Regions from separate parts of the Shewanella sp. MR-4 genome, predicted to be linked through region 1. Evidence: riboswitches for the same ligand, from Rfam matches in the RefSeq annotation. Region 1 holds a riboswitch; each other region holds the start of a gene.
The links. A riboswitch is a leader RNA that binds a small molecule or an ion and turns the genes downstream of it on or off. The one in region 1 is predicted to bind cyclic di-GMP.
Positions count from the first base shown of each region.

Region 2: another riboswitch for cyclic di-GMP. It lies ahead of SHEWMR4_RS14720 (glycosyl hydrolase family 18 protein); the one in region 1 lies ahead of SHEWMR4_RS17640 (hypothetical protein).
Region 3: another riboswitch for cyclic di-GMP. It lies ahead of gbpA (N-acetylglucosamine-binding protein GbpA); the one in region 1 lies ahead of SHEWMR4_RS17640 (hypothetical protein).

Region 1 is NC_008321.1:4,026,110-4,036,924, reverse strand. It holds gene SHEWMR4_RS17675 (HAD family hydrolase) at 1-480, shown strand, start outside; gene SHEWMR4_RS17670 (carboxymuconolactone decarboxylase family protein) at 669-1,073, shown strand; gene SHEWMR4_RS17665 (hypothetical protein) at 1,254-1,787, opposite strand; gene SHEWMR4_RS17660 (DUF2999 family protein) at 1,970-2,221, opposite strand; gene katG (catalase/peroxidase HPI) at 2,590-4,809, shown strand; gene SHEWMR4_RS17650 (hypothetical protein) at 5,015-5,755, shown strand; gene SHEWMR4_RS17645 (ATP-binding cassette domain-containing protein) at 5,852-7,339, shown strand; cyclic di-GMP riboswitch class I at 7,508-7,597, shown strand; gene SHEWMR4_RS17640 (hypothetical protein) at 7,683-8,255, shown strand; gene SHEWMR4_RS17635 (thioredoxin family protein) at 8,401-8,763, opposite strand; gene SHEWMR4_RS21215 (S8 family peptidase) at 9,024-10,815, shown strand, end outside.
Region 2 is NC_008321.1:3,354,642-3,365,456, reverse strand. It holds gene SHEWMR4_RS14745 (hypothetical protein) at 1-768, shown strand, start outside; gene SHEWMR4_RS14740 (DEAD/DEAH box helicase) at 1,000-2,301, opposite strand; gene SHEWMR4_RS14735 (methyl-accepting chemotaxis protein) at 2,626-4,194, opposite strand; gene SHEWMR4_RS14730 (aminopeptidase P family protein) at 4,662-6,479, opposite strand; gene SHEWMR4_RS14725 (ROK family protein) at 6,841-7,632, shown strand; cyclic di-GMP riboswitch class I at 8,080-8,167, shown strand; gene SHEWMR4_RS14720 (glycosyl hydrolase family 18 protein) at 8,275-10,815, shown strand, end outside.
Region 3 is NC_008321.1:3,612,978-3,623,792, reverse strand. It holds gene katB (catalase KatB) at 1-1,135, shown strand, start outside; gene SHEWMR4_RS15890 (TMEM165/GDT1 family protein) at 1,206-1,763, opposite strand; cyclic di-GMP riboswitch class I at 2,166-2,261, shown strand; gene gbpA (N-acetylglucosamine-binding protein GbpA) at 2,387-3,862, shown strand; gene SHEWMR4_RS15880 (aromatic amino acid transport family protein) at 4,420-5,595, shown strand; gene SHEWMR4_RS15875 (S46 family peptidase) at 5,834-7,990, shown strand; gene SHEWMR4_RS15870 (IS110-like element ISShes7 family transposase) at 8,450-9,463, opposite strand; gene SHEWMR4_RS15865 (hypothetical protein) at 9,913-10,617, opposite strand.

The DNA.
Region 1 (10,815 bases):
GAGCTGCTGGATTACCTGCGAGCTAATGGCTTTAAGACCTTTATCGTCTCCGGCGGCGGCACGGGTTTTATGCGGGCTTGGGTGGAAGGCGTTTACCATATTCCCCCAGAGCAAGTGGTGGGCAGTACCTTTGAGACCGAGTTCAGCTTGGTTGACGGTAAGCCGACATTAAAACGTATGCCAAATTTCTTAGTGAACGACGATAAAGAAATGAAAGTGCAGGAAATATATGAACGTATAGGCCGCAGACCCATAGCCGCCTTTGGTAATTCGGATGGCGACTTGGCCATGTTGCAATGGACCGCGGCGGGTGACGGCCTACGTTTACCTATGTACATCCACCATACCGATGACAAGCGTGAGTGGAAATATGATCGCGACTCCCATATCGGTCAGTTAAACAAAGGCTTAGATGAAGCAACGTCCAAAGGCTGGCCCATGGTCGATATGAAAGCCGATTGGAAGCGTATTTATCCCTAAGGCCTCAGATTGGCAGATGGGCTTTTAAGATCATCGTCTGAAAACAGTTCGTTGTGAATGGGTTTATCCAATCGGGATAAACCCATTGTTATTTTTGCGCCCTAGCATCCACCTAAGGAGTATGGCGCGAGCACGCTATCTTCCCTAGAGTAGGCTAATTGAGATTGGATAACACAGGGATTGAATAAATGAATGATGAACAATACGAGAAGGGGCTGGAAGTACGCCGCGCCGTGATGGGCGATAGTTTTGTCGATAAGGCCTTGAGCAGTGCCACGGATTTTACGCGTCCATTACAGGAGTTGGTGACGGCGAACTGCTGGGGCGAGGTTTGGGTGCGTGAGGGGCTTTCTCGGCAAACTCGCAGTCTTGTGACCATAGCGACGCTTGCCGCGTTAAAGGCATCGACCGAATTAAAAGGCCATGTGCGCGGCGCGTTGCGTAATGGTTGCACTGTGGAAGAAATCCAAGAAGTGCTTTTACATTCAACCATGTATTGCGGCATGCCATCGGGCATTGAGGCTTTTCGGGCGGCAAAAGAAGTGATTGAAGAGTGGCAGGCTGAGCAGGCCAAGGTGTCGGGGCAGCCTTAATGTTTGCCCCCTGTGGCATGTATCCTTTGAGCCATCGGGTGTGGAACCATCACCTGATGTGCGCGTACTTAGGATACCTTGCCAGAACGAGGGGATGCTATTCGCTCGATGTTCAATGTTCAATAAGTGTGGCCTGAGTTTTTGCCCGAAGCTTGCGGCTCATACTCAGGCCAACGCTTGTTAGAGTCGTGGATCCGCCGATTGACTCTCGACTTGGCCGATAACCGTGATGTCACTTAAACTCGAGAGTGTGCCCCACTGCTGAATGGTCATCATGCCAGTGATTTCCTGCGCGGTGAAACTCAAGCGCAGCCCGTCTTTGCGGTAATCCTGCGGCAGGTTTTTAGGCAATATTTGTTGGCCGTTGTCGGCGATAATGCCCCAGAATCCACCTTCTAAATTCATATATCTCACAGTGCCTTGCAGCATTACGCCTTCTCCTTGGGGTGAAATACTTGGCTTGATAAAACCTTTATCAGTCGATGTGTGAAGCTGCGGAGTGTCGCGCCTATCCACAGTGACCGTTTTGTCCTCGCTCGTCTCTTTTGGGGGCGTGTCAGTTTGAGCTGCGCTTGTTTGTGCGGTGTCCGTTTGGGCAGAGCTTTGTGCGGCGGGTTTGTCCACAGTCGACGGATTTTGCGCCTGAGTCTGCTCTTGGCAACCCAACAACAATACGGGCAATAGTAGTGCTAATAGGGGAGTATGTGGGCGCATCTTGCTTCCTCTTGGTCACTCTTTTGCCAGTATGGCGTGTAGCAACACTCTAGCAAATATTATCAGCGAGGGGGGATAAGGTTTTTATATCTTTATGTAACAGCGTGGTAAGGGAGATAAGTACTGAAGAAAAGGTAAAGCGAATTTCGCTTTACCTTTATAAGCCATTGGCTGGGCATAAATTACTTTTGCAGCTGCGCCTTGGCGGCTTCAACTTTGGCGAAATCGAGACCTAACTCGAGTACGGCTTCTTTGATTAATGCTGGGTTTTGCATTACCAACGCCATCAGTTGCTGCAGTTTTTCGGGCGGAATGCCGAGCTGGCCAATAATGCCCATCGCCATGAGAGGATTATCGGTTAATGCTTGAAAAAGCTCGTTAATTTTTGCATCAGTGACATTGTGTTCTTTTAAGATGGCAATAATGGGATTCATTGCAATACCTTGTCGAAGTTAACAGAAAACGGCGGCCATTTTATCACAGTTACGCCTAAGTGGTGGTACGGCCGTGAAGTAACGGCTTAATCGCTGTTTACTCCGATACCGCATGGATTGCCGTAAGTCGGAATTTTGATAATCCTTTCATAAATTAACAATTGTTAATCTATTTTGGCGATTCCAATCATCGATTTTAATCATTTCATATAGTTAGCTCGCATCACTACACTTTCTGGCATCGATTGTGGTGACGGTTTCATGCATTACCCGAGAATTACACAACGAGACATGGGGTTGAGCAGCAAACAAACGACACTCATCTGTGCAGGCAGATATGTCCTTACTAGAAGAAATAGGTAATCATCATGAAGAAAACTACTATTCCTACCTTGTCAGCGCTGACCTTAGCGATGTCGTTGGCATTTGGTGGGGCTGCTATCGCACAAGAGCAAGTCACGGGTAATCAATTTTGGTGGCCTGAACAGCTAAATTTAAGCCCGTTACGTCAAAATGCAGTTGAATCAAATCCTTATGGTAGCGACTACCACTACGCTGAAGCTTTTAAATCCTTAGATCTCGACGCCGTTAAAAAAGACATCAAAGCCCTGATGACTGAGTCTCAGGATTGGTGGCCAGCGGACTACGGTCATTATGGTCCTTTCTTTATTCGTATGGCGTGGCACAGCGCGGGTGTTTATCGGATTTTTGATGGCCGTGGTGGTGCCGCCGGTGGTCAGCAACGTTTCGAGCCATTAAACAGCTGGCCAGATAACGTGAACTTAGATAAGGCGCGTCGCCTGCTGTGGCCTATCAAACAAAAATACGGCAGCAAAATTTCGTGGGGCGACTTAATGGTGTTCACGGGTAACGTGGCGCTGGAGTCTATGGGCTTTAAAACCTTTGGTTTTGCCGGTGGTCGTGTCGACGACTGGGAAGCGGAACAGGTGAACTGGGGTTCAGAAAAAGCCTGGCTCGATAGCAAACGCCGCAATGAAAAGGGCGAACTGGCTAAGCCGATGGGCGCGACCCAAATGGGCTTAATTTACGTTAACCCAGAAGGCCCTAATGGTGTGCCAGATCCATTAGCCTCGGCGAAGGAAATTCGTGACACCTTTGGCCGTATGGCGATGAATGATGAAGAAACCGTTGCGTTGATCGCGGGTGGTCACACCTTTGGTAAGGCGCACGGCGCGCATGATCCCTCTAAATGTGTCGGTGCCGATCCCGCCGCCTCTGGTGTTGAGGCACAAGGTTTAGGCTGGAAAAACAAATGCGGCAAAGGCCACTCGGAAGACACTGTTACCAGTGGTTTAGAAGGGGCTTGGTCATCCAACCCAACCAAATGGACCATGGAATACTTAACTTGGCTGTATACCTTTGATTGGGTACAAACCAAGAGCCCAGCGGGCCATATTCAGTGGATACCTGCCGACGGTAAGGCCGCCAATCTGATCCCCGATGCGCATATTGCGGATAAGCGCCATGCGCCTATGATGTTCACCAGTGATATCGCGCTGAAGGAAGATCCTATTTACCGCGAGATCACGACCCGTTTCCTTAAAAATCCACAGGAGTTTGAGCTGGCCTTCGCTAAGGCATGGTTTAAGTTAACTCACCGCGATATGGGACCTAAGGCAAGATACTTAGGTGCCGATGTGCCAGCGGAAATGTTGATTTGGCAGGATCCAATTCCCGCCCTTGACCACCTTGTAATTGATAACGCCGATATCAAAGCCTTAGGTAACAAAATCTTGGCTTCTGGCTTAACGGTTCCCGAATTGGTGAGAACGGCATGGGCTTCGGCCAGCAGCTTCCGGGGTACCGATATGCGTGGTGGTGCAAACGGCGCGCGTATTCGTTTAGAGCCTATGATGAATTGGCAGGCGAACAATCCTAAAGAGTTAGCTAAGGTGCTGGCTAAATTGGAAAAAGTCCAAAAAGACTTCAACGGCTCACTGAAAGGTGGCAAGAAGGTTTCGCTGGCCGATGTGATTGTGCTCGGTGGTAGCGTGGCGGTAGAAAAGGCTGCGAAAGAGGCGGGTGTGGCTGTTTCTGTACCATTCACTCCAGGACGTATGGATGCGACTCAGGCACAAACCGATGTGTCATCCTTCGCGGTTCTTGAGCCAACGGCCGATGGTTTCCGTAACTACTACTCGAAGGACAGCAGCCATTCTCCCGCCGAGATGCTGATTGAACGTGCGAACATGCTTAATCTGACCGTACCGGAAATGACTGTACTGGTAGGTGGTCTGCGCGCCTTAGATGCCAACAGCGCTGGCGTGAAACACGGGGTGTTTACCGACAAACCTGGCACCTTAAGCAATGACTTCTTCGTTAACTTGCTCGATATGTCGACCAAGTGGAGCAAGTCAGAGAAGCAAGAAGGTATCTACGAAGGGCAAGATCGTAAGAGCGGTAAACTGAAATGGACCGCGACTCCCGTCGATTTAGTCTTCGGTTCGCACTCTGAATTGCGCGCCGTGTCTGAAGTGTACGGCGCCCAAGATGGACAAGACAGATTCGTGCAGGACTTTATCAAAGCCTGGAATAAGGTGATGAACGCCGATCGCTTCGATATCTAAGCGCCATTGACTCTGGGTTTTATCACCCGTGAGTTCAGCTCTCATAAGTCCATCCGTGCCCTGTGCATGGGTGGACTTTTCTCTTTCTATCCTCATTTAACTTGAAATGAGTTTTCGCTGAAGGCTTCGCTTGTTGGCCTTAGGCGTTTCCTTATGCCGCTTTGCCAAGTAGTATCGGGGGAAATCTCTTTGTAGCGAAACGAATATGCTCTCAACATCTCGCCTCTATTTAGCAAGGCCGCAGCGCCGCTCACGTAAGCCCTTTAATATGGGGATGCGGCAACAGGGTTTTACCGGTGTTCAAGTCTTGTTGATGATACTGGTGACCATAGTGCTTACCGTGGGGATTACCTTTTTTGTGGTTCGCAGTTATATCTTCCCTAAGCCGTTGACGCCTGTGAGTTTATCAACCAAAGAAGAGGCAAAGCTTGAGGATAAACTGAGTCAGCTAGGTTGGCAGCCAGAGCGCAAGGCCTCGGCTCATACCAAGGATTCGGCTCAGTCGTCCTCGAGTGACGATTTACAACCTGAGCCCTATCGCGAGCGGCCTGAAGATAGGCAAGTGAGTTTTAGCGAGCGCGAAGTCAATGCCATCATTGGCCGTAATCCCGACTTTGCACAGCGTATTGCCATTGATTTTTCAGATAATTTAGCCAGTGCCAAAATCCTAGTGCCGATCCCTCGGGACTTTCCTGTGATGGCGGGGGAGATTTTACGGGTGAATGCCGGACTCGATATCCATCTCGATGCTAATCGCCGCCCGAGTGTGTCTTTGGTGGGCGTTAGCTTGATGGGCGTGCCTATTCCTAATGCTTGGCTAGGCAATATGAAGAATGTCAATCTTGTCAGTGAGTTCGGCGACAGAGGCTTTTGGAATGCCTTTGCCGACGGCGTCGAAGATATTCAAATTCGCGAGGGCGAGTTGTATATCAAATTACGCCCCTGATCCCTGTTTGTATCTGCCCTTTGCATAAAGTCGAAGAGACAAAAACGATAACAGCTTGTTAGACTTGGATAAAAATCACCCCAAAGGACGTACTCAATGCAGCATCACACCACAGACTCTCAGGCGATAGCCGTTAAGGGATTACGCTACGGTCGCGGTAATGAACTGTTAGTGGTTGAAGATTGGCAGCTAATGCCTGCGCAGCATTGGGCGATTTTTGCGACCGACAGTTATAGCGGTTCATTGCTTGGGCGGATATTGGCTGGGGATATTGAGCCAGATGCGGGGCAAATTACGGGGCTGCCCGCGCGAATTGGCTGGGTGTCTCTCGGTTTGCAACAGGCGCTGCTGGAGCGGGAATTAGAAAAGGACGAACTCGATTACGGCTCGACGGTCGAGTCATTGGTGCAGGAATGCTGCCTAAATGATGCACACTTGGCGGCCATTTTACTGAAAGTTGAATTAACCCATTTAAAGCATCGTGGATTTCGGCAGTTATCGACCGGTGAAACCCGGCGGGTGATGTTAGCGCGGGCGCTGGCAACTGAGCCCAACTTGCTGATTTTAGATGACCCTTATGCAGGGCTGGATATCGAGCATCAACTCAGCCTGTCGCAGTTGCTGGTGGAGGTTGCCGAACATACGCAGCTGCTAATCATTACCTCACGCCAAGAAGAATTACCGCCCTGTATTAGCCATGTGGCGCTGTTTAATAGCGATATGCTCAAATCGGGTCAGCATGTGCATCAACTGAGCGCGCCCATGTCGATTGAGCAGTGGCATACACATCCTGTGATGGCGCAGCTTAATGCGCTTTCGGCCAGCCGCAGCGCCGAACTCTTGGCATTGATGGCGCGTCAACGCCACAATGCCGAGGCGTTCGACCCGATAGTCGACATTAAAAACGGCAAGGTCGAATATGTGAGCGGCTTGATTTTTAAAGGGGTGAATTGGCGGATTAGCGCGGGCCAGCATTGGCAAGTGCGAGGGCCCAATGGTTGTGGCAAGAGTACTCTGCTCGGACTGATTTTGGGCGACCATCCCCAGTGTTACAGCAATGACATTACCCTCTTTGGCCGACCCCGTGGTAGCGGCGAGAGTATTTGGCAGATTAAGCAACGGATTGGCATAGTATCGTCGGCATTGCATTTACAGTATCGCGTCAGTTGCTCGGCGCTCGATGTCTTATTGTCGGGTTTTTACGATTCCATCGGCCTGTATCACAAGCCCACTAAACCCCAATTGGATCTGGCCAAGGAATGGTTGGCGATTTTGCACATGAGTGAGTTTGCTAGCACGGGCTTTAAAAAACTGGATTACGGTCAACAGCGGCTATTGCTCATAGGCAGAGCCTTGATTAAACAGCCGTTATTATTGATTTTGGATGAGCCTTATCAAGGGCTCGACTTTATCAATCGCACCTTAGTGATGCGGGCTTTGGATATGATTGCCGAGCATCATCTAAGCCAATTGTTGTATGTCTCCCACCATAGGGAAGATGCCTTGCCTGCCATCAAAAACTTTGTCGATTTTATCAAGCAGGATGAAGGTTATTCGGTGGAGGTGAGTCGCAGTCCTGATTAGGGGGCTTAATCCCTGTTAGATGCGGATGATTAACAGCGGCTGGTTGCCATAAGCGTTAGTTATTCAACCGCTTAACGTCGAATAAATTTAATACTAAAGTTTGACGCCTTCATTTTTATCTATCATCTTATAGTAGGATTTTAAGCTTGGCTTATTTTCCTACGTCAACTGACGAACAGGCACACCCGTTGTGAAACGGGGTCGCAAAGCTTCGGATCTTATTGTACAGGCTGTTATTAAGATGGCTGAGTTGCCGAATCAGGTGAAAAACCTTGGCGATATGCAAACCCAATGCATGCGCTAACGGGATATGGATATTTGTTTTTTACCTTTCGGAGAATATATGAAATTTAAATCAACACTCGTAGCGTTAGCTACTTTAGTATTTGCTGGCTCAGTTAATGCCTCTGTTACCTATGATGAAAATGGTGTTGGGTTTGTGGGCAAAGGGGATATTCAATCGCTATTTGATTGGAATAATAGTCAATTACAGGACAATGCAAAATTTTTGCATTTTCAATTTATTACAACTGGCACTGTGACATGGAGATGTAAGAAAGCACATGCTAATGAGAATGCTGATGGCGAAGGCTTGTATGTGACTATGAGCAGTCAAACAACAATGCTCGGAGCGAATGCTTCAGTTGAGGCTCGTAAAAATGCACCTGCAAAAATCACTGGTTTCTATCTTAATGGAATTGACGGCTCATTGAGTGGAGAAACCTTAGGCGATCAGGATTGTTCTACTGTAGGTAAAGTTACTCCTAGCGGTAAAAAAGTTGAGAATGCTGTTGAGTATGTCTATGTTGAGAATTCGGCAAAATTCGAAGGTCTTGAAAGTCCATTATTGCAAGTTAGTTTCAGCCCATCTGACGAAATAGGTGCTGAGTGGTTTGATTTACCAGTCACTGAATAGGCAAGCTAGAGTCAGTTTATCTTCTATTGTAGTGGCTCATTAACCACAATCGAATTCGGAGTCTCGTTGTTAGGGACTCCTTATCATCAATACCAGCTCTTGTTGCTTTGTTCGATTGTTAGGACGGTATTCGATCCTAGATCACTCATTCTTCCTCAGTTTGTTCTTGCGATACTAATGAGTAAGGCCGCGCGATGGCGTGACGGATATCATTCAATGAAAACACCTTCGAGAAGCGCCCAAAGGTTTTGCCATAAAACACGGTTTCGACCACTGGTAGGCTAAAGACATGGTAGCTGGCGGCAATCTCGCCTTGAGCCTCACAGTCGATATACGCCAGCGCCATTTGGGGAAACTCCCTTGCAAGCATATCCGTAATCTGAGGCTTCAGTGCCTGACACACACCACAGCTTGGCGCGCCAAAGAGCAAAACTACCGCATGGTGTTGATTCAACAGTGAGTCGAGCATGGCTCGAGATTCAATTTGATGTACGGCTGGATGGCTCATTTACTCACTCTCTGACGTTTTTTTAATGCTGCAATTTTTTAACATTTAACCAGCGTTAGGGATGATAAACATCCCCATTTATCACTTAGTTAAACCTCAAGAAATAGGTGCTGTATTTTATTTAATACATTGTTTTACAAGTAGCATTTTGTAGCAAATGCCCTTATCGAATTGACGCCTTATGCACTAACGGCAATCATTCGCGATGTTGTAATTATGTTGCATTTAATGGCAGTTAATCGTGGATAAAAGGGAAGATAATGCTTACACACAATAAAGTCGCCGTGATGGTGGCGACCGCTTTATACGTTGGAAGCGGTATTGCTTCAACAAGCGCACTTAATACGGTCGAACCGTCTTCAGCATGGGGACCCGCACCTGCGGATTACGCGCCCAAACCATTAGCGGAAGACACTTTTACTTGGGAAAACCAAGTCAATAAAACAATTAAAAAACAACATGCAGTCTTCAATGCTGAAGCCGATATTCAAGGTGTTCACAAGTATATAGTACAACTTAGTGATGCTCCTATTTCGACCTATCAGGGTGGTGTCGGTCAGTTGGCCGCGACACAAACTACGGTTGCTAAGGCACGAAATACCAAAGCACCGCTCAACTTAAACCAGCCCCAGCTCAAAGCCTATAACAACTATCTGGCAGAAAAACGTGCTGCTGTTGTCTCACAAGCGCAAACATTACAGGGACTCGATTTAAAAGTCGGTCGTGAGTTTTCGGTTGCGCTTAACGGTTTTGTCACTGAAATGACGCAGGAGCAGGCGGCCAAACTGGCGAAGGTGCCCGGCGTTAAACGCATTACCCGTGAAAAAATCTACGAGCTTAAAACCTTTAGCACGCCAGACCAAACGGGGGCGACGAGTGTATGGAGCAACAGTGCGCTCAATAGCTCCAATATGGGTGAAGGTATGGTTGTCGGTGTTATCGATACCGGTATTAATGCCGACCATCCTTCATTTGCAGCCGTAGGTGGCGATGGTTACAAACATACCAACCCGCTCAATGGCAAATACTTAGGTGATTGTGCGGCTTCACCTGAGTACTGTAACGATAAGTTGATCGGGATTTATTCCTATCCAGAAATTACTAAGGCGTATACCGATCCGGTATTTAGCGAGACCCGTCCCGCAATCGGTTTGGATTATAACAGCCATGGTTCTCACGTCGCTGGTACTATTGCGGGTAACGTGATCAAAGACTTACCTCATACCATTACCGAATACACTCCAGACGGCAAAGGGATAGAAACGGGGTTAGTGTTACCGCAAGTGTCAGGTATGGCTCCCCACGCCAATATCATCGCCTATCAAGTCTGCTGGCCAGGTGGTTCGGGAGATCCTTATGCAGGTTGTCCAACGTCGGCCATCGTGGCGGCAATTGAACAATCTGCTATCGATAATGTTGACGTTATCAATGCTTCACTCGGTGGATTAGAAGAAGACCCATGGTCAGAGCCAATGGAACAAGCCTTCTTGAATGCGGCGGCATCGGGCGTATTTGTGGCCGTGGCTGCGGGTAACTCAGGTCCTGAGTTAATGACGGCCGACCATTCATCACCTTGGGTAACCACAGTAGCTGCTCATACTGCCGATCAAATTGTGACCTTCAAGGCTAATGGTGTAGAGAATCTGTCTGGCGGAGCAACCACAGCACCGATGAACATTATTGGTTCGACCAAAAACTTTCAGTCGGTGACAGGGTTAGTGGTAGATGCCAAAAACTTCAAAAACCCGAATGAGACTATCACTTCAAACATTAAGAACTGTGATAAGCCTTTCCCTGCTGGCACTTTCGATCTGGCTGATAATCCTGCGACTACCGATATCGATGAAAGTCAGCAAGATGTGATAGTGCTTTGTTCTCGTAGCTCTTTGCCCCTATTGAACAAGGCGGCCAACGTGCAGGCGGGTGGCGGCGAAGGTATTGTTATTGCTAGCCTTTCGCCAACTCAAGATAACAATCTTCCTGGCGTGCCTTATGCTATCCCTGGGACGTTAGTTAAGTACAGCGATGGTAATTTGCTGCGTACTTGGTTGG
Region 2 (10,815 bases), 670 kb from region 1:
ATCTACTCCTATCAAGGACTATCTGATGCCGAAATCACATTGATTGAACAGAGTGGCTATCCCGTCAACGACAGGGTTAAGCTGAGTCATGATGATGTGGTTCTCGGCTATAAAGCGATACTAAAGCAGCCGAATCTTTCCTTCGAAAATTTACTGGCAGCCTATTTATGTGGTTTTTCAAGCTTCCCGCGCGGTCGACAGCCAATACTCAGCTATCTGTTTGCGAAGGCGCTACCAGAACATTCGATGGCAACCGATAGTGACATTTGTCCTATGTGTTCCATCAAGCGCGTTAACTGGATTGAGCAGGGGCAAAAAATCTTTTCCTGTTACGCTGGCAGTGTGTGGAACGAGCGCTGGGCGCACAACCTCATAGAATTACAAGAATTTTGTACGCTATCGCCTTGTAAACCTAGTGCCGAGGATGTGGCCATCTTTAGTGCTTTAATTGAAGCTATCCGTCAGGCTCCTTTAGATGAAACACCCGGAAAACTCGAGCAAAGGGTGAAGAAAGCCAAGATTATCCCCCAATTTAATAAGTACAGTTTCCGTGGCCAACTGATGGTGTTAGCTGAGCTTGGCATCATGCCAAATCCCTATGTTGCGCCGCTTTATGAGGCATTTACGCCATTTGAAGCGATCTGCAATATCAAATATCCCGGCAGTATTCGCTCCGACATCATCTTACCGCTAGCAGGGTGGCGCGGCGAAAATCCCATTGATGAGCAAAGGCTTAAGCAGTTATTTGGTGTTTTTTCGAATAAGTGATCAGCCTCAGTTCAGTGGGTTAAGTATTGTGCAAATGAGGTAGGGGATAACTTGCCGATTGTGTACGTTTAGAGGTTGGACTGAGATAAGCCATCTTTGAGAGCGAGTCACTCTTATAGCCTATGGCTTGTCACCCATTGTTTCGGCTCAATAAAAAAAGCGTCCCTTAGGACGCTTTTTTGCTTTTTATAACGAGACCGACAGGCGAGGCTGTGTTGCCTATGTCGGGAGTTATTTCAGCTTTTTCGCCTTGCTTGGGGCTTGGCCAACTTTCATTTTCACGCGGCGGCCCTGCATGCTTTTCTCGGCGACAATCTGCTCGCTGACGTTGTCGAGTCGCTGTTGTTTCTTGGCAAAACTGCGACGGGTTTGTAGCTGCTTTAACAGCAAGTCGCGGCTACCAACTTCGTATCCGGGAACGGTAATACGACGAATTTTTTGGCCGATAAGCTTTTCAATATCCGCTAAGGTGCGCTCTTCTTCACGGCTCACAAATGAAATCGCGACCCCAGATTTACCCGCGCGACCGGTACGGCCAATACGGTGTACATAGTCTTCGGCGAGGAAGGGTAAGTCGAAGTTGACCACATACTCAAGGCTGGGAATATCTAAGCCGCGGGCGGCGACTTCGGTCGCGACTAAGACGCGTACCTTACCCGACATAAACTCACGCAGTGCGCGGCGACGGCTACCTTGCGCCTTCTCTCCGTGCACCACTTCAGACGGAATGCCGTCTAAATTCAATTCTTTCACTAAGGTGTCGGCCGCATCACGCGTCGCGGTAAAGACCAACACTTGTTGCCAGTTCTTCTTACCAATCAGTTCGGATAAGAGTTCGCGCTTACGGCGCTGCTCAACCGGATACACCACTTGGCTCACGGTATCTGCGGTGGTGTTTTGCTTATCGGCGCTGATGACTTGAGGCTTGACCATCATCTCGTTGGCCAGTTTTTTCACCGCGCTGGAGAAGGTGGCCGAGAACAATAGGTTTTGACGCTTCTTATTCACCGCTTGGAGGATTTTTTGAATATCCGCATTAAAGCCCATGTCTAACATACGGTCGGCTTCATCGAGCACTAAAAAGTCGATGCTAGAGAGACTTAAATTACAGGCGGTAAGGTGCTCGAGCAAACGCCCTGGCGTCGCGACAATAATATCGGCACCGCGTTTAAGTTTTTGCGCCTGAGTCTCAACCTTTACACCGCCGTAAATGGTTAACACGCTGAAATTTAAATACTTGCTGTAGGCTTCAACGTTGTCGGCAACTTGAGCTGCGAGCTCGCGAGTCGGCGTTAAGATTAATACCCGCGCGTTCGATTTTAAGGTCTCGCTGGGATTTTCTGCCATCTTTTGCAGTATAGGTAATGCGAATGCCGCCGTTTTACCAGTGCCCGTTTGCGCGCTGGCGAGCACATCTTGCCCGCGGCGGATGGCGGGGATCGCTTGCTGCTGAATAGGTGTCATTTTTTGATAACCGCAATCTGAGATAGCGCGTAAAATCTCGGGGCAAAAACTAAAAGATTCAAATCTCATTTTGGATTCCTGTTGTTCACTTATTCAATCTCTCAAGCGCATTGTGCGCAGTAGAAAGGCGATTCAGCCCGTTGTGCACAGGGTCTGTTACAGAATATGCACTTGGTTACGCATTTCTCCAGCCTGTATTTTCCTACATTGCGAGCAGAAAAATGGCGGGCGCGGAGTATAGCAAAATTTTCGGTTAAAACCTGTACTTTTTAAGCCTTTGAGATTTTAAGACAAAGCGTAAACGGGTTTTGGTGTGGATAAAAGGTTTGAAGGGCCGATGTGGACAGCGAGTCTTGCGCCATTGTCCAAACAGACAATGGCGCGACTGGACGATTAGCCAAAGGCGCGGCGCAGGCCGAGTGCCTTTTCGGCGTTTTGCTTGAGGTGATTAGCTGCATCACCAATTTGATGGGTTGCCGCGAGGTTTTCGCTGCTGGTTTGGGTGATGGAGTGAATGTTGTTAGTGATTTCATGCACCACTTGACGCTGCTGATCGGCGGCCACCGCGTTTTGCTGAGCAAAGGTGTGGATCTCACTCACCTCTTGGTAAATGGTATTTACATTTTCGGCGGAGGTTTGAATGTCGTTAGCACACACCTCGGCATGTTGTCGGCTCTGTTCCATCTCCTTGGCCCAGGCATTTAACATGCTGAACATCTTGTCGACGCTTTGGGAAATGCTGTTGGTCGATAACTGGGTACGGCTCGACAGCGCGCGTACTTCGTCGGCGACAACCGCAAACCCGCGGCCTTGTTCTCCTGCGCGGGCGGCCTCAATCGCGGCATTGAGGGCGAGCAGGTTAGTCTGCTCGGCAATCGAGTCAATCTCGCCCATAGCACTGGCTACCCGTTCGGCTTCTTTATTGAGTTGATGAGCATTATTGGCGGCATCGGCCACGGATTTGGCTAATTGCTCAACTTTTTGGGTGTTGGCCTTCATATTGGCGCTGCTTTTCAGGCAGAGATCGTAGGCGGTGTTGATGCTGGTCGAGGTCAGTTGGGTATTTTGTGCAACCTCGGCAATGGTTGAGCTCATTTCTTCCATCGCGCTGGCGAGTTGTTCTAGCTGGTTTTTCTCTTGGTCTAGGCTGACATAGGTTTGTTCTGTGGTCACCACCAGCTGATCGGCAATCGCATGTAAGTGGTGGGCCTGATCTTGGGTACGACCAAGCACGCCGTTCATCTTGGCTTGCAATAGGATCAATTGGAAATCGAGAATCGATGAGGTATCGGCGCCCGAATAGATATAGCGGCTGATAGAGTCATATTTCTCTTGCATTTCAATCAATTTGGCTGGAATGCGAAAAGCTTCATCGTAGAAAATCGCCAGATTGAGGCTCATTAACATCGCCCCAGCGAAAATCACGCCCCAGCCCCAAAAGTAACCTGCAATCAGTAAACCCGTGGTGGCCACCACGGCAGACACAAATCGCTTTTGCATTAAACTCAGCGGCTTAGGAATGGGTTTGTTCTGCATTAGCCTGCGGTAAATCTCCGTTGCTTTGCTGACATAGGCCGCCTGCGGCTGGATACGCACCGACTGATAGCCGACGATAGTCCCATTCTCAAACAGCGGAGAGACGAAGGCATCGACCCAGTAAAAACCGCCATTCTTGCAGCGGTTTTTGACTATGCCTCGCCAGGATTGGCCGGATTTCAGCTTTTCCCACATCTCTTTGAAGGCGGCGCTGGGCATATCGGGATGACGTACTTTGTTGTGGGGATGGCCGATTAATTCTTCAGCACTGTAGCCCGACACCTCGGCAAAACGTTGGTTGACATAGGTAATGATCCCGCGGGTATCCGTTGTGGAAATCAATTCGTCTTGTGGTGTGAGGCGGACTTCTTGGGCGTTGCTGTGGATATGACTAATTTTATTGTGGCTAGGGTTACTCTGGCTCATTTAGTGTGTCCATTCAGGGCCGAAACGACATTGGGGTAAATGTAACGGGTAAAACGAGTGCCAGCTCTCATTGGAGCCGGCTTGTTATGTGATAATGGTATCATTTTTGTGGGGTTATTGGAGAGAGGTTTTTAGCTTTAACCTCAATAAAAGTAATGATTTTTAAATTTCATTCGTGTTTTTAAACATTACGTTTTTAATTCGCTTTCAAACGAGTGTTTATCCTGTTAAAAAGCAAATTTCAGAGTTTTATATAGGGTCAGTTTCTCGCTTATGGGGCATATACCGCTATTAGCTGATAAGGTTAAAAACATGGCCGCAGCTTAGATGAAAAACCTAAGCGTGCCTATTGGACTAATGTCGTTGTTGAGCAGATATATGGGGGACAGATTCCGCTCAATTTGCTTTGAGGCTGCTTCTAATAAAAACCCAAGCGCTGGGGCTTGGGTTTTCGTGTTGAACGAGTGTTAGATGGCTTTTGTCGCCTGTGTCAGCCACTTAAGCTCACTGCCCGACATTAATGGCGATAAGGTGTTAAACACTTTCTGATGGTAAGCATTAAACCAGTCGATTTCGCCTTGGGTTAACAGGCTCTTATCGATAAGGCGAGCATCCATTGGGATCAGCGTTAAGGCATCGAATTCATACATTTCACGCTCGGCGCCCTTTAAGGCTTCGCAGTGTTGGACTACCACTAGGTTTTCTAAGCGGATCCCAAAACTGTCGGCGCGGTAATACCCTGGCTCGTTAGATAACACCATGCCTGGCATTAAGGCGATGGCATTGAGGTTTTTACCGATGCGCTGCGGACCTTCGTGCACGCTGAGGAAATGACCAACGCCGTGGCCTGTGCCGTGGTCGTAATCAAAGCCATGTTGCCACAGATATTGACGGGCGAAGGCATCGAGTTGCTGCCCTGTCGTGCCTTTCGGATAGCGGGCCTGATCTAAAGCGATATGGCCTTTTAATACCAAGGTGACCATTTTCTTCTGTTCATCGGTCACGTTACCAATGGCGATGGTACGGGTGACATCTGTGGTGCCGTCCAGATACTGAGCGCCAGAATCCACAAGGTAGATGCTGTTCATCGTCATCATGGCTGGCGTGCCATTGTTATGGTTGTAGTGGCACATGGCCGCATTGGCGCCAGCGGCGGAAATAGTATCAAAACTTGGCTCTCGATATTGTGGATCTTCGAGGCGGAAGCTTTCCAACTTGTCGGCGAGGGTGGCTTCATCGTGCAGACGATTGGCTGCGACCTCGGCATCGAGCCAAGCGAGGAAACGACTCACGGCCACACCATCACGGATATGGCTGGCGCGCATGCCCGCTAATTCGGCGGCATTTTTCTGTGCCTTAGGCAGGGAGACCGGGTCGATACCGGCAATTAACTTGGCGCCTGCATCGCGGGCGATATTTTGTGCCCAAGCGTTAGCAGAATTGGGATCGGCGAGCAGTTTCACGCCCTGTAAGCTTGCCAAGGTATCGGCAAGGGAAGCTTCGCTCTTAAAGCTCACACCCGCTCCAACATGTTCCTCAATGCCTTCAGGGAGTTTGTTTAAATCGGTAAACAGCTGCATATCGCCATTGGCGTGAAGTAGCCCGCAGCCGAGCACGACTGGCAGACGCGGTACGTCATTACCACGGATATTGAGTAGCCAGCAGAAGGAGTCTAAAGCGGCGATTAACGCGACATCGGCGCCGGCTTTTTTGACTAGTGCGCCAATCTCGGTCCGTTTTTGCAGGCTGGTCTTACCCGCACTCTCATTACTAAATAACGTGATAGCCGCGCTCGACGGTGCAGGTCGATTTTGCCAGTGCTTATCAATCGGATTCTGTTCAACGGCAACCAATTCAATTTGGGCTTTCGCTAACATCGCTTTGGCGTTTTCAAACCAAGCTAAAGTGTGTAAACGGGCATCGAAGCCCACACGTGAACCTGCGGCAAGCGTATCGCATAGCCATTCGATTTGCGGTGTGTCGGTCAGGCTTTCATAACTAAAGAGATTCGCATCCACCTGCAGACGTACTTGCACCGTATAACGACCATCGGTAAAGATGGCGGCTTTGTCTTTTAAGACAATAGCCATACCCGCTGAGCCGGTAAAATCCGTTGCCCAGTACAAACGCTCATTATGCTCTGGCACATATTCGCCTAAGTATTCGTCCGCGCGCGGGATGATAAAGGCATCTAAATTGGCACTGGCAAGTTCACTACGAATGGCGGCAAGACGGTTAGCAATCTTATTAGGCTGTAGGGATTGTGACGATGATGATAACGACATAGGGGCTCCAAATATTGGCATTGGCGGCTGACGTAGGCGGCCAAATTATAATGCGTAATGCTGGCGAAAAGGATGCGAATTGGCGGCGATTATCGCAAGCTCAATGGCTAAGATGCAAGGGGATGGAATAAAGGATTTTGTATACAATTTTGTTTTTTAGCTGTCATTTTACGATAACGAGGGCTGTGATCTTAGGCTAATTCTTAAATTGAAATGTTATCTTTATCACTCAGTTCCTCCGACTAATTCTTACAAATTAGCCACTTAAGTTTTATTCAATCGCTAATATTTACCCATTATGCTAACATTCGCCATCTCCGCTCGGGGTCAGAGGGGAGCACATGTATCAGTGGAGTTGGCGATGCAAACATTAACAATAGACGTGGGCGGTAGCAAAGCCCTGTTCGAACTTCAACTCAAGGGGCATACAGAACAATATAAAATCCCCACGGGTGAAGGCTTTAAAATTGAAGATTTAAATGATCAAATCGCGGCGCTTGAACGGGATTATGATTTACAGAATTACCATTTAGCGATTGCTGTACCTGGACTCGTACAACAGAATCGTTTGGTCTCCTGTAAGTCTTTGCCCGGTCTCAATGGGCTAAGCTTTGAAACCTTGAAAACCCAAGGGGAACTTAAGTTTATCTGCAATGATATCGACGCTGGTATGCAGGCAACCTGTGACGAAAAATATGCCTGTGAGTTGTTAGTCATGTGTGGCACTGGGATTGGCATGTCGATCGCGTTGAGCGGCAAGGCTTTTACTGGCGCGACTGGGGTTGCGGGGGAGCTAGGACATTGCCGAGTGATGACAGAATCGGGGGAATTTAGTCTCGAACAACTCGCCAGTGGCGATTCTATCCGCAGCCGCAAGATTTCTACCGCCGATGATTTATATCTCGCCGGCACTTATCTGGGGATGGGGCTAGCGTGGGCGGTCAATCTGTTTAATCCAAATCGGATTTGGTTAGCGGGCGGCATGATGAACAGCGCGCCTTACTACAAGGGTTGTCTCGATAGTTTAAGACGCATGGCCCTAAGTGCACCGTTAGCCGAAATGAAGATTAATCGTGTCGATGATATGGAAACCTTGGTTTGCCGAGGTTTGTCGGTGATCTTGGCAAGGGATTACTCGAAGAGCGCTGCTTAGCGGCATTCGGCTAAGTTAGAATAAGCCGAGGTTGAGGCGTCATAAGTTCGACCACAATTCAACCTCAGCTATTATGTGGTCACAAAATAAAGATAAAAATCATGCGGTCATTGGGTAAGAGTGCTTCTGTATTGAAGCGCACCGATTCAATGGCCGTATTTTTATTCGCACTCCTTATACCGCACCCTATTCCGTGTCGATATTAATACTTTCGACTTATTTTTCTGTGCGCTATCCAGCTAACGCCAACAGCCGATGATGAGAGGCGGTTTTCATATAATTTTATTTAAACACAATGATTTAATATCATTTTATAATGAATTTATGTGCCTATTTTTACGAATGATACGGCGATAGCAATCGGTATAACAGCCTAGCTGTTAATATTTGGTTGCAATTTGGTTGGGTTGCGACATATGCTAAATAACGTAATGACAACGTTGTCATTATTGTGAAAGGCAAACCAATTGAAAGATTGGGACGCAAAGCCTCCGGTCTAAGGGTCGTTTGTACCTATGATAGCGGGGATACCGCAGGTTGTTCTTCATGTTGCCGTTGTACGCACATGGTTTTAAGAGTGTTGTATCCTGTCTATGCTTTGTTTGCCTTATTGATGCATAACTTACTCAATAGGGAATTTTCATGTTTAAGACTCAAATCTCCACCACTGCGATGCTGGTGGCTTCGGTGCTGGCATCCGTCGCCAGTTTTCAAGCATTTGCCGCGCTCCCAGGAAAACCTACCTTAGGTTGGGGAGAAACCAAGTTTGCTATTATCGAGGTGAATCAAGCCGCCTCAGCCTATAACCAGTTAGTGACGGTTAAGGATGCTGCCGACGTGTCGGTAAATTGGAACCTGAATAATGGCGATATTGGCAACAAAGCCCAAGTGTTGCTCGATGGCAATCTGGTTTGGGAAGGACCCGCCAGCGCCAATGGGGTCGCTAATTTTAAGGTGAACAAGGGCGGCCGTTATCAAATGCAAGTGCAATTGTGTAACAGTGACGGTTGTACGGCGAGTGATGCTAAACAAATCCTCGTGGCAGATACTGATGGTAGTCACTTAGCGCCACTGAATGCGCCTTTGAAAGAAAACAATCGTCCCTATGCGAATAAATCCGGCAAAGTAGTCGGGGGTTATTTTGTGGAGTGGGGAGTTTATGGCCGTAAGTTCCCCGTCGATATGGTGCCAGCACAAAACTTAACCCACATTTTATATGGCTTTACTCCTATATGTGGCGGCAATGGCATCAACGACAGCCTAAAAGAAATCGAAGGCAGCTTTGAGGCATTGCAACGTGCCTGTGCTGGCCGTGCCGATTTTAAAGTTGCAATTCATGACCCTTGGGCTGCGATTCAAAAGCCGCAGGCGGGTGTGAGTGATTATTCCGACCCTTACAAAGGCAACTTCGGCCAATTGATGGCGTTAAAACAAGCCTATCCCGATCTGAAGATCCTCCCCTCCGTTGGCGGCTGGACGCTCTCGGATCCCTTCTACTTTTTAGGGGATAAAACCAAGCGTGACACCTTTGTGGCCTCGGTGAAGGAGTTTTTACAAACTTGGAAATTCTTTGATGGTGTTGATATCGACTGGGAATTTCCCGGCGGCAGTGGTGCTAACCCAAGCTTAGGTAATGCCAATGACGGAGAAACCTATGTCACTCTGATGCGTGAATTGCGGGCGATGCTCGATGAACTCAGCGCCGAAACCGGACGCACCTATGAGCTAACGTCGGCCATCAGTGCGGGCGGCGATAAGATTGCTAAGGTCGATTATCAGGCGGCGCAGCAATATATGGATTACATCTTCCTGATGAGTTACGACTTTAATGGCGGCTGGACCAATACAGAGCTTGGGCATCAAACCAATCTCTATGAGGCGAGCTGGGATCCTAATACCCGTTACACCACGGACAAAGGCGTAAAAGCCCTGCTCTCTCAAGGGGTGACTCCGGGTAAGATTGTGGTCGGTGCTGCTATGTACGGCCGCGGCTGGACTGGGGTGAATGGCTATAGCGGTAACAATCCTTTCACGGGCACTGCAACGGGCAAAGTGAAGGGCACTTGGGAAGCGGGCGTGGTGGATTATCGCCAGATCGCCAAGGATTATATGGGCGCAGGCTGGAGCTATGCCTATGATGAAACTGCCGAAGCACCATCTGTCTTTAATGCATCAACGGGTGATTTAATTACCTTCGACGATGCTCGTTCTGTTAAAGCCAAGGGCCAATACGTGCTGGCCAATCAGCTCGGTGGTCTGTTCGCCTGGGAAATTGATGCCGATAATGGTGACATTCTCAATGCCATGCACGAAGGTCTAGGTCATGGAGAGGGCACAACGCCACCAGCGAATAAAGCGCCGATTGCCAATGCGGGGACGGATGTCACCGTAACGGGCACGTTGGATGTGACGCTAAACGGCAGCGCGTCGCGGGATCCTGAAAACGCAGCTTTAAGTTATCAATGGAGTCAAGTCTCGGGCCCAAGCTTGAGTATCACTAATGCGGATATGGCCAATGCTGTGGTGCAGCTGAGCGCGACGGCGTCGGATGTGGTGTATGTGTTTAGCCTTCGAGTTACCGATCCTGAAGGCTTATCCTCAACCGATACAGTGACTCTCACCCATAAGGCCGAGACCGTAAACCAAGCGCCTGTAGTGACTGTGCCAGCGAGTGTGACGGTTGAAGCGGGGCAATCAGTCAGTATCAACGCGACGGCGACCGACGCCGATGGCGACAGTCTTACCTACGCATGGACAGTGCCAAGCGGCGTGGCGGCGAGTGGACAAAACAGTGCCACACTGGTGGTGACGGCGCCAGCTGTTACTCAATCTACCCAATACAGTTTGAGTGTATTAGTCTCCGATGGCTCCTTAGATGCTAGTGCCGCATTGACTTTAACCGTGACGCCTAAGGCAACGGGTGGTCAATGTGATGCCACTGACCCTAATGCGGCCAATTATCCGGCGTGGAATACGACAAGCATTTACAACACGGGTGATACAGTGAGTTATAACCAGCTGGTTTGGAAGGCGAAATACTGGACTCAAGGTGACACACCTTCAAGAACGGCTGACCAATGGCAATTGTTGAGTCAGGTCGAGCTGGGTTGGGATGCGGGTGTTGCCTACAGCGGTGGTGCAACTACTAACTACAACGGTCGTCAGTGGCAGGCCAAATACTGG
Region 3 (10,815 bases), 410 kb from region 1:
TGGTTTTGGTCTGCGCTTCTATACCGCCCGTGGTAACCACGATATCGTGGGTAACAACACGCCGACCTTCTTCCTGCGTGATGGTATTAAGTTCCCAGACTTTATCCATACCCAAAAGCGTAACCCATTGACGAATTTGAAAGATCCACAAGCTATGTGGGACTTCTGGTCATTAAACCCTGAAGCCATGCACCAAGTGACGATTCTGATGTCTGACCGTGGTATTCCGGCAAACTACCGCCAAATGCATGGTTATGGTTCGCATACTTTCTCGTTCTGGAATGCTAAAGGTGAGCGTTTCTGGGTGAAGTTCCACTTCAAATCGCAGCAAGGCGTGGTGAACTTAACCAATGAGCAAGCCGATAAGTTAAAGGGTATCGACCCTGACTCATCCCAGCGCGATATGGTGGTAGCTGTGACCGACGGTAACTTCCCTCGTTGGACGGTGAACGTACAGATTATGCCTGAGGCCGATGCCAACACTTACCATATCAACCCATTCGATTTAACTAAGGTGTGGCCACATGGCGATTACCCGTTAATTGAAATTGGTGTGTTAGAGCTGAATCGTTTACCGCAAAACTACTTTGCCGAAGTCGAGCAAGTGGCATTAGCACCGAGCAACTTAGTACCAGGTGTGGGCGCATCGCCCGACAAGATGTTGCAGGCGCGTTTATTCGCCTATGCCGATGCGCAGCGTTACCGAATTGGGGCGAACTACAACCAGTTACCAGTCAACTGCCCACATGCGACTAAAGCCAACCATCACCAACGTGCGGGTGCCATGGCGGGAACACAATGCCCATACCACGGTAGTCAAACCGGTGGCGATGCCGCGGCTAACTATGGTCCAAACAGCACTGCGGGTGCTTTAGTTGAACCGGCAAACTTTGCCGAGCCACCACTGCGTTTAGATGGCGAAGCGGCGCGTTACAGCCGTTACAATCAGGATGATTACACTCAGGCGGGTAATTTGTATCGCATCTTCAGCGAAGCCGAGAAGGCACGCTTAGTGGAAACGATTTCTGGCTCACTGCGTCAGGCAAGTGTAGAGGTACAGCAACGTATGCTGGCACATTTCCACAAAGCCGATGCTGATTACGGTCAACGTATCCAAACTGCACTCGGGTTATAAGTTAATTCGTTAACCCCATAAAAAAGGCCAGTGTTATCACTGGCCTTTTTGTTTATCTTCATTTTATCAATCAGTTAACCATTAAGGTTGCTACGCCGAGCAGGGCAAACAAAATTGCGCAGCCCCTGTGGATCCACTTCATTGGTAATTTTTCGGCACTAAAATGTCCCGCAATAACCACTGGGACGTTCGCTAGCAACATACCCAAAGTAGTACCTGCAACCACCATGGCTAAGGCATCGTATTTAGCGGCTAAAACGACAGTTGCGATTTGGGTTTTGTCGCCCATTTCGGCGATAAAGAACAGAATAAAGGTCGCAACAAAGGGTCCCATCTTATAGAAACGGCTCTCTTCGGCGTCCACTTTATCGGGGATCAGTACCCAGAGTGCAATCGCAAAGAAGGAGGCGGCAACCAAGTAGCGTGCTACATCTGGGCTCACCCAGTTAATCGCCCATTGGCCAAGCCAGGCGGCGGCAAAATGGTTAAACAGGGTTGAGAGTAAAATCCCCAAGATAATCGCAGTTTTATTTTTAAATCTTGCAGCGAGTAATAGGGCAAGCAGTTGGGTCTTATCGCCAATCTCGGCGATGGCAACCGTAAAGGTTGAGGCGAGTAACGCTTCCAAGTGTGATCCTTTTAGGGGTGGTTTTTGACATAAGCACAATAGACCGTCCACCCCTAGGTGCGGTTACTGTGCTCAGGTCTTGCAGGACAAATCGATGATTTGCTGTGAACACCATGGCATGCGGCCAAGTATGTTGATGTTCACCCTGAATATCGATGGCTCGAAATCCAGTTAGCTACTCCCCCGAAGCGAGGTGGGCATTATACCCAAGTGAAACAGGGTTTCAAGATTAAACTCATCGAGTCAGAGGGCAAATAATCTGACAGGCGCCAATAAAATACCGCTTATCGTTTTGTAACGCTTTGAATTGTAATAACTTAAATTTTGACAACGCTGTCTTTTGTTGTTAGATTAGCCGGGTCTCAACGTTTAAGTTACATACTGTTAACTTCAATGGAGATCCACCGTATTTGGCAAACTAATTGAAAAATTAGGACGCAAAGCCTCCGGTCTAAGGTTGTAAAGGGATGTTGAAACTAAGATAGCGGGGTTGCCTCAGAATTGAGCTGATGCTTTCAATTCTTTGAAAAATAAACGGCTTTGCTTAATGCTGTTTTGCCTAAATACCACTTTTATACCTATGCCAATCTCGTCGAGAAAGGCGCCCTACGGAGTACAATAAAGTGGCACATCTAACTGCTTTTACATCAATCACAAATGCTAACCACAAACACCCACAACTGGCTCGTTTAAGCCTAATTGCCTTGGCCCTAAGCGCTACGAGTGCGCTAGTTAGCCAAACGGCGTCGGCCCACGGTTATGTGGTTTCACCAGAATCACGCTCATACGCCTGTAAAACTGGCAGCAATTTAAACTGCGGCGCCGTTCAATGGGAACCGCAAAGTGTTGAAGGTCCATCAGGTTTTCCTGAGTCAGGCCCTGCCGACGGCAAAATTGCCAGCGCAGCCAACGCAGCGTTTTCTCCCTTGGATGAACAGAGCCCAAGTCGTTGGTCTAAGCATGACATTAAGTCGGGTTGGAATGACTTTAGCTGGCAGTTCACCGCTAACCATGTGACCCGCAATTGGCGTTACTATTTAACTCGTCAAGGCTGGGATCAAAACCAAGCCTTGAGCCGTGCAAGCTTTGACTTAGCTCCCTTCTGTGTGGTCGACGGAGGTATGGTTCAGCCGCCTAAGTTAGTGACACATAACTGTTATGTGCCTGAAGACAGAAGCGGTTATCACGTGATTTTGGCCGTGTGGGAAGTCGGTGATACCACCAACAGTTTCTATAATGCTATCGATGTGAACTTTAGCTCTGGTGTTGTGGTGCCGGGCGAGTGGACCGATATTGGCGATATCAATCCGTCACTTGATCTTAAGGCGGGTGATAAGGTGATGACGCGGGTGTTTGATGCTAATGGCGAGCAAACTGCCAAGCAGACTCAGATAACCATTGCCGACACTACTCAAGGTGCCAAGCAAAATTGGCCATTCCTGTTAGCCAGTGCCATTAATGCCCAGCAGCCACAACTTAAGGCGGGGCAGAAGAATCCCTCTGGGGTGATCTCGCCCGTTTACGGTAAAAATGAGATTTATGCCGCGCCTAATTCGGGCCTAGAGCGAGTGGAAGTGAGCTTTGATATTGCGCCTGCGCCGGGCAATCAGCTCGATGTCACGTCACTGGCCGATGATTACACTATTGTCGATGGTGCCGCAAAGGTCAGCTTCGATGTCAGCACTAATGCGGATATGCAGGTCTCGGCTTACCTATTTAGCCACGATGGCACGGCAGCTGGATATGTCACACAAGTGGTTAATAATACTAGCGCGAGTCTAGTGCTTGATGTCGTCGCGCCTAAGGCTGGCCATTATCACTTACAAGTGAAGGGCGAGCCGAAGCAAGGTGAGGTTATCCAGCAAAACTTCGATCTGTTCTTAAAAGATCAAGCCACAGCGCCGGATGCCGATTATGTCTTCCCCGAGGGCATTAAAAACTATGTGGCGGGTACTAAAGTGCTGCAACCTAAAACTGGCAAGGTCTATCAATGTAAACCTTGGCCTTACAGTGGTTATTGCATGCAATGGTCGCCAACTGCAACCGGGTTTGAACCGGGTGTCGGCGGCTCTTGGAATATGGCTTGGACTGAGCTGTAATCGGTTAACAGGGGAATAAGCGGATTGTGAGTCGCGTTAATCCGCTTTAGCGCAATCCCGTCCCCCGTCGAATCGCTAAACTCATTGATAAACCCTGCAATGCCACAAGTGTTGCAGGGTTTATTGTTTTGATAACAGATCCGCCTCGATTTTTTATCTTTTACTCACATTTCCCCTTCGGATAGCCAAAGCGGCGTCATCTTTGTCTATAACTGGCTTGCCCGCTGGGGTTGGCTCTGTTAATGTCCAGAGCTATCTTCTTTTACGCGCGATGTCGCTGCTTTGCTAAGGCAATCACGGTTGAAATTAATGTCACTTTTCTGCAAACGATTTAGTTAGCCTCAATGGCGACTGGGTTGAAATATTCAAAAGCTATTGGGGCCAATTGATCTGCTCTTTGAGATCGGATTGGATGCTTTAAGTTTAGTGACGCTTTTCGTTTGAGATTGCTGTTGGCTTAATCACAGAGTGCGCAAGGCTTTATCCTTCAAATCTACTCAAAAAACCTTAAAAAATAATAATTAATACTTGAACAGGATAATTGTGTGAATTCAAAAATGTTAGGCTCGATAGCCATTGTCGCGGGGACCGCCATTGGCGCGGGAATGTTAGCCTTACCCTTAGCCACGGCCGCCTTAGGCATGGTGCCAGCCATTTTGTTAATGGTGGTGATTTGGGGCTTGTCAGCCTATACCTCATTGTTAATGCTTGAGATTAACCTGCGCTCAGGCGTTGGTGATAACGTCCACGCCATCACGGGCAAACTCCTCGGCAAGAAAGGCCAAATGGTGCAAGGCGCCTCCTTTCTCAGTTTACTCTTTGCCTTAACGGCGGCGTATTTGACGGGCGGTTCATCGCTGTTAGTGCTTAAAGCCAAAAATATGTTCGACCTCGTGTTAGATAACCAACTGGCGGTCGTGCTGTTTACCTTAGTGCTGGGTGGATTTGCGGCCTTAGGAGTCGCTTGGGTTGATAAAGCCTCGCGCTTCTTGTTTTCGCTGATGATTTTATTGCTGATTGTGGTCGTGCTGTTTTTATTACCGGAAGTCAGTATCTCGAGTATGGCAACCAGTGCAGTGGCCGAGTCCATGACCAGCAGTTGGATGGCGGCGATTCCTGTGGTGTTTACTTCTTTTGGTTTCCACGTGTGTATCGCCACCTTAGTGCGTTATTTGGATGGCAATGCTGTTTCGCTGCGCAAAGTATTATTAATCGGTTCAACCATTCCGCTCGCTTGTTATATCTTCTGGTTATTGGTGACCTTAGGCACAGTGGGTGGCAACGAAGTTAGCAGCTTTAATGGCTCTTTACCTGCGCTGATCAGTGCATTACAAGAGATTGCCCACACGCCTTGGATCAGCAAATGTATTTCGCTGTTTGCGGATTTAGCCTTAATCACCTCTTTCCTCGGGGTCACCTTAAGCCTGTATGATTTTGTGGCCGAACTGACCCGCGCAAAGAAGACCTTCCTCGGCCGCGCCCAAACCTGGCTGTTAACCTTTGTGCCGCCGCTGTTATGTGCGCTCTATGTCCCCGAAGGTTTTGTTGCGGTATTAGGCTTTGCAGCCGTGCCGCTGGTGGTGATGATTATCTTCCTGCCGATCGTGATGGCACTGCGTCAGCGCCAAGCCACGCCGCAGGGATACCAAGTGTCTGGCGGCACATTTGCCCTCGGAATTGCGGGTTTGCTAGGCGCAGTGATTATCGGCGCTCAGTTATTTGTCGCGCTGTAAGTTAAAGCCGTTTAGCGTACTGAAGCGGCAGAGTTAAACCGATAAATATGATGAATGTATTTGCTTTGTAAGCGAATTTTTCTAACTCTGTTATAGAGTGCGTACGATATGCTAAAGTCAGGCCCAGTGCCTGACTTTTTGCTTTTTAGCGTTAACCAAAGTGGCATGTAATCCCAATAAATATAAGAAATGGCCTCGCAAGCGCTCGGCTTTCTTCACCTAAAACGGACTTAAGATAATGAAAAAATGGTTACTCTCAGTTGCCGTGGCGGCGAGTTTTGCCTCCCATGCCGATGAAGGTATGTGGCAGCCACACCAATTGCCCGCAATGGCCGATGAACTCAAAGCGAAAGGCTTAGAGATTGATGCAAAATCGATTTCCAAACTGACCGAATTCCCCATGAATGCTGTGATCAGCCTAGGTGGCTGTACGGCATCTTTTGTTTCGCCAAAAGGCTTAGTGGTGACAAACCATCACTGCGCCTATGGTTCGATTCAATATAACTCGACTGCAGAGAAAAACCTGCTGCAGGACGGTTTTTTAGCTAAAACCTTTGCCGATGAATTACCCGCCGCGCCAGGTTCTCGCGTTTATGTCACCGAAGAGGTGACCAATGTGACTGAGCGCGTCAACGCTGGGCTTGAAAACAAAGCGGGCCGTGAGTTTTATCAAGGCGTTGAGAACCAAGAAAAAGCACTCGTTGCCGAGTGTGAAAAGGATGAAGGCTACCGCTGCCAAGTGTATAGCTTCCACGGTGGTTTAGAATACTATCTGGTAAAACAGTTAGAAATCCGCGACGTACGTTTAGTCTATAACCCAGCGGGCAGTGTTGGTAAATACGGCGGCGATGTCGATAACTGGATGTGGCCACGCCACACGGGCGACTTTTCCTTCTACCGCGCCTACGTGTCTAAAACCGGTAAACCTGCCGAATTTAGCGCCGACAACGTGCCGTACGAACCAAAGAGTTTCTTAAAAGTCTCGGCCAAAGGTGTGAGCGAAGGGGATTTTGTGATGGTGGCAGGTTACCCCGGCCGCACTAACAGATACCGCACCGCGAACGAAGTGCAAAATCAGTTCGAATGGGCTTACCCTGAAGGCAAGATGCTGCGCGAACGTTTTATTGAAATCATCAAAGAAACGGCGCCAGAAGGCAGCGACGAGCGCATTAAGTACGAAAGCCAAATCGCTGGCTTAGCTAACTACGCTAAAAACTTCACCTCGATGATCGAGTTTTATGGCAAATCCACCATGTTAGCCGATCGCAAGGCCCGTGAAGCCGAACTCGCCGCATGGATTGCCAAAGACAGCAGCCGCGAAGCCAAATACGGTAAAACCTTAAGCGAGCTAGACGCGCTGATCGCTAAGAGCAAAGCCCACCAAGAACGGGATATGATTTTAAGCTACATTGGCAACACCACTATGGTGCCAACGGCGACCAATCTGTACCGTTTAGCCCATGAGAAGCAATTGCCTGATATGCAACGCGAACCTGGCTTCCAAGACCGCGATATGACACGTTTCAAGGCGAGCATGGAACGTATCGATCGCCGTTATGCGCCAAGTGTCGATAAGGCCGTTCTCTTGGATATGCTTAAACGTTATGCCGCGTTACCCGAGGCGCAGCGCTTACCAGCAATGGATAAAGCCTTTGGTATCGATAAAAAGGTTAACGAAGCTAAACTTGCGAAAACCTTAGACAAAATGTACGCCAAAACCGAGCTGGGCAACAAAGATGTACGTTTAGCTTGGATGGAAAAATCCGTTGATGACTTCAAAGCCTCTAAGGATCCTTTTATTCAATTCGCCGTGGCCATGTATGACACCAACATGAGCGAAGAGAAGAAAGAGAAAGAATTGGATGGCGAGCTGATGAAAGTGCGTCCGCAATATATGGATGCCATCATCGCCTATAACCGTGAGCAAGGTAAGCCAGTGTACGCCGATGCGAACTCTAGCCTGCGCGTGACCGTTGGCCATGTTAAAGGTTATGAACCTAAAGATGGTTTAGTGGCTAAGCCCTTTACTCGCCTCGAAGGCATAGTGCAAAAAGACACTGGCGTTGACCCATTTGATGCGCCGAAAAAGCAGTTAGAGCTTATCAAGCAGAAGCAATACGGTGATTTCTATGTGAAAGCCATCGATTCTGTGCCGGTAAACTTCCTGTCGACCTTAGACACCACCGGCGGTAACTCTGGTTCTCCAACCCTAAACGGCCGCGCCGAATTAGTGGGTTTACTGTTCGATGGCGTGTATGAAAGCATCATCGGTGACTGGGCGTACGACGATAACATCAACCGCTCAATCCAAGTCGATAGCCGTTATATGCTGTGGGTAATGAAGTATTTAGATAATGCCGACAACCTATTAGCCGAGATGGAAATCGTTAAGTAATCCATCGCCGCATCAGCAATGGTGCGGCCTATAGTGGCCGGATTATCAGCATTTAAGCGTGATATAAGACTGCAATAGCAACACATCAGAATAGCGATAAACTAAGTAAGTTTATCGCTATTTTTTTGTGCAATGACTACTGATAGCTGTTGAGATAGCAGTATTGCTAGGCGAGCCATGGTATTCGCTCACCGACACGCAGCAAGTCCTATATGGACACCTCGAATAGATCAACCACTTTTTAAGTAACAGAAAGTAATACTGCGTACGTATATCCGACCTGTTTATGAGAATCTTTGCTCTCTGGCCTTAATGAGAACCGCGCCTTTGCAGCTTATCGTCCGTCCGGAGTCATATGCTCCTTGTACTCTCTCAGCATCTGCAAAGGCCGGTATTACCTGTTACTTCATTATCTGTAGTCGTGTTTTTGGGGTGAGTTTAATACTCGATTTTTACAAATTAACAAGACCGATATTCGCTGCGATGAAACAGCAGCGCCCAAATGATCCGCGCCAATTTGTTTGCAATTGCTACTGCCGCTTTCTGTTTACCCCGCCGCTCAATCACCTTTAAGGCCCATACGGAGATCCTGTCATTACTCTTACTTGCATAGCGAATAATCGACCAAGCTCCCTGGATCAGTTGCCGCCGCAGATAGCTGTTACCTCGTTTGGTTATGCCGCTTAATTTCTGTTTTCCCCCACTGGAAAACTCTTTAGGAACCAGTCCTAAATTTGCAGAAAAATGCCGAGCACCATGATAGCCAGAGCCATCTCCGGCAAATGACACCGCGGCAGTGGCAATGATTTCTGCAACGCCTCTTATACCCATTAGTCGCTTGGCATCTGGGTGCGTTCTTGCCTGCAGTTTGATGTCTTTTTCCAGTGAACCTATTGCAACGTTGATCGCACGCAACTCTTCCATCAGCTCACGCATGTATTGGCGTGCAATCGTAGTGAGTTGATTACTGGCATCCTCAAGTAATTCCGGCAGTAAAAGATTCAATGGATTACGTCCTTTAGGGAGGGCTATTCCATATTCACTTAGTAAACCTCTGATTTGATTGGTTAGTGCAGTGCGTATTCTGATCCGGCGCTCGCGAATTCTGTGAGTAATGATGATATCAACCTGCGCTAAGGTTCTCGGCTGGACGAAAATCAGGTTCGGTCTCTGCGCCGCCTCACAGATAGCGAAGGCATCATTGCGATCGTTCTTATTGCCTTTGACAAATGGCTTAACATGCTGAGGCGGGATCAGTTTGACGTCATGCCCGAGAGAAAGTAACTCTCTGCCCCAATAGTTAGAGCCACTGCAGGCTTCCATCGCAATAGTGGCATCAGGGTAAGTACGCAGAAAAGTAAGGAGCTGAGCACGTTTAATCGAACGGTTAAAAACACTCTTGCCAGCTTGATTTACCCCACATACTTGGAAGATATTTTTTGCGAGATCAATTCCTATTAGTGTAACTTTCATTTTGGACACCTTTTGTTGTTATTGAACGTGCAAATTCAATATGGCGTAAATGACGCCTACTTCACAAGAGGTGTCCATCCCATCATCCGTGGATGCTCGACCGCCCCGTCTGATGTGAATGGATTCACAAATGCCGCGATGGCATGGATGCCAAAGAGCGGCCATGGAGCGGACGGTCGTCTCGCAAACCACCATAGCTCACCTGCTTAGCATTGGCGTCGCATGTGAGTATTAACAAAGAAATACACCGCATGTTTTGGGACATTTTCGAGTTAAAGCTTTAACTCTAACGCGTCTGTTTCGGAAAAAATTTCTATGGGTTAACGCCTAGTTAAGTGGTGAACAACGCCTACCACCGAACCTAATCCATTGTACCTTAAACACTTAACCTAACTGGAACTGAAATCGCCAAGCGTTGTGAATCCGCCTTAAACGCTTTGTTAGCAATACTACTCCAGCGCTAACCATTCTACTGTTACCTCCATCAACTCCATAATTCTGAACTCCAAAGTTAAGTGGTAACTATGCATTGGACTTTCCTTGCTTCTTGTACGAACGAGGTACATTTGTTCATCGTTAGCTTCGGGCTGTATGCCGTAGTTTTCAGACAAAAGTCGAACCTTATCTACTAGTACAAGCCACTTTTCAGCATGTTCAGGTGATATAGACGAAGCTATTTGTAGTAAATTTTTAAAGTCACTCTCTCTGGTATGAGCTGTATCTAGAGTAAATTTAAGCTTTAATGCGTCAGTTTTTCCCTTTTTCAGCTCAGATATTTGTTCTTTGAGCCAAGTTGCCTCTAAACACTCAGTGTCTACATAGGGTAAAGCTGTCTCATGACCCCAAATCCTTGTACGTTTGTAGCTATCGAGTATTGAGGCCACACATGAGTTTAATAGTTTGAGATTGTCCTTCTTTAGCTTTTGTTTCGGAAAATAACTGTTAAGAAGATAGAATACATAAGCTGCTAGGAAACCTATTAATAGGTTTTCGAAAACGGCAATATACGTTGTCGACGTGAGTAACGTACCTAAAACTGTGCCATCAAGAAGTTCAACTAAAGGTAAACGTGCACCAGAAACGAGTAGTAAAAACATGGAAAGACAACTTAGAACCAACAGTAATCTCTCATTTTTGTCTTTCAATATGTCCAATTTTTCTCCTTGTATTGCTAACGTTGTGTTAAACGGCAGAATTTAAGTTGAGCTTTTGTGGAAACTTTTTGCGAAGCAAAATCACAAAAGAGCAACTTAAATTCTGTCCGGTGGAGCGCAGCGTAACGAATTTGAACACTTTGTTATAACACTGCGCACATTTGGTAAAACGTACTGCGGACTAAAATACTTCAGGCC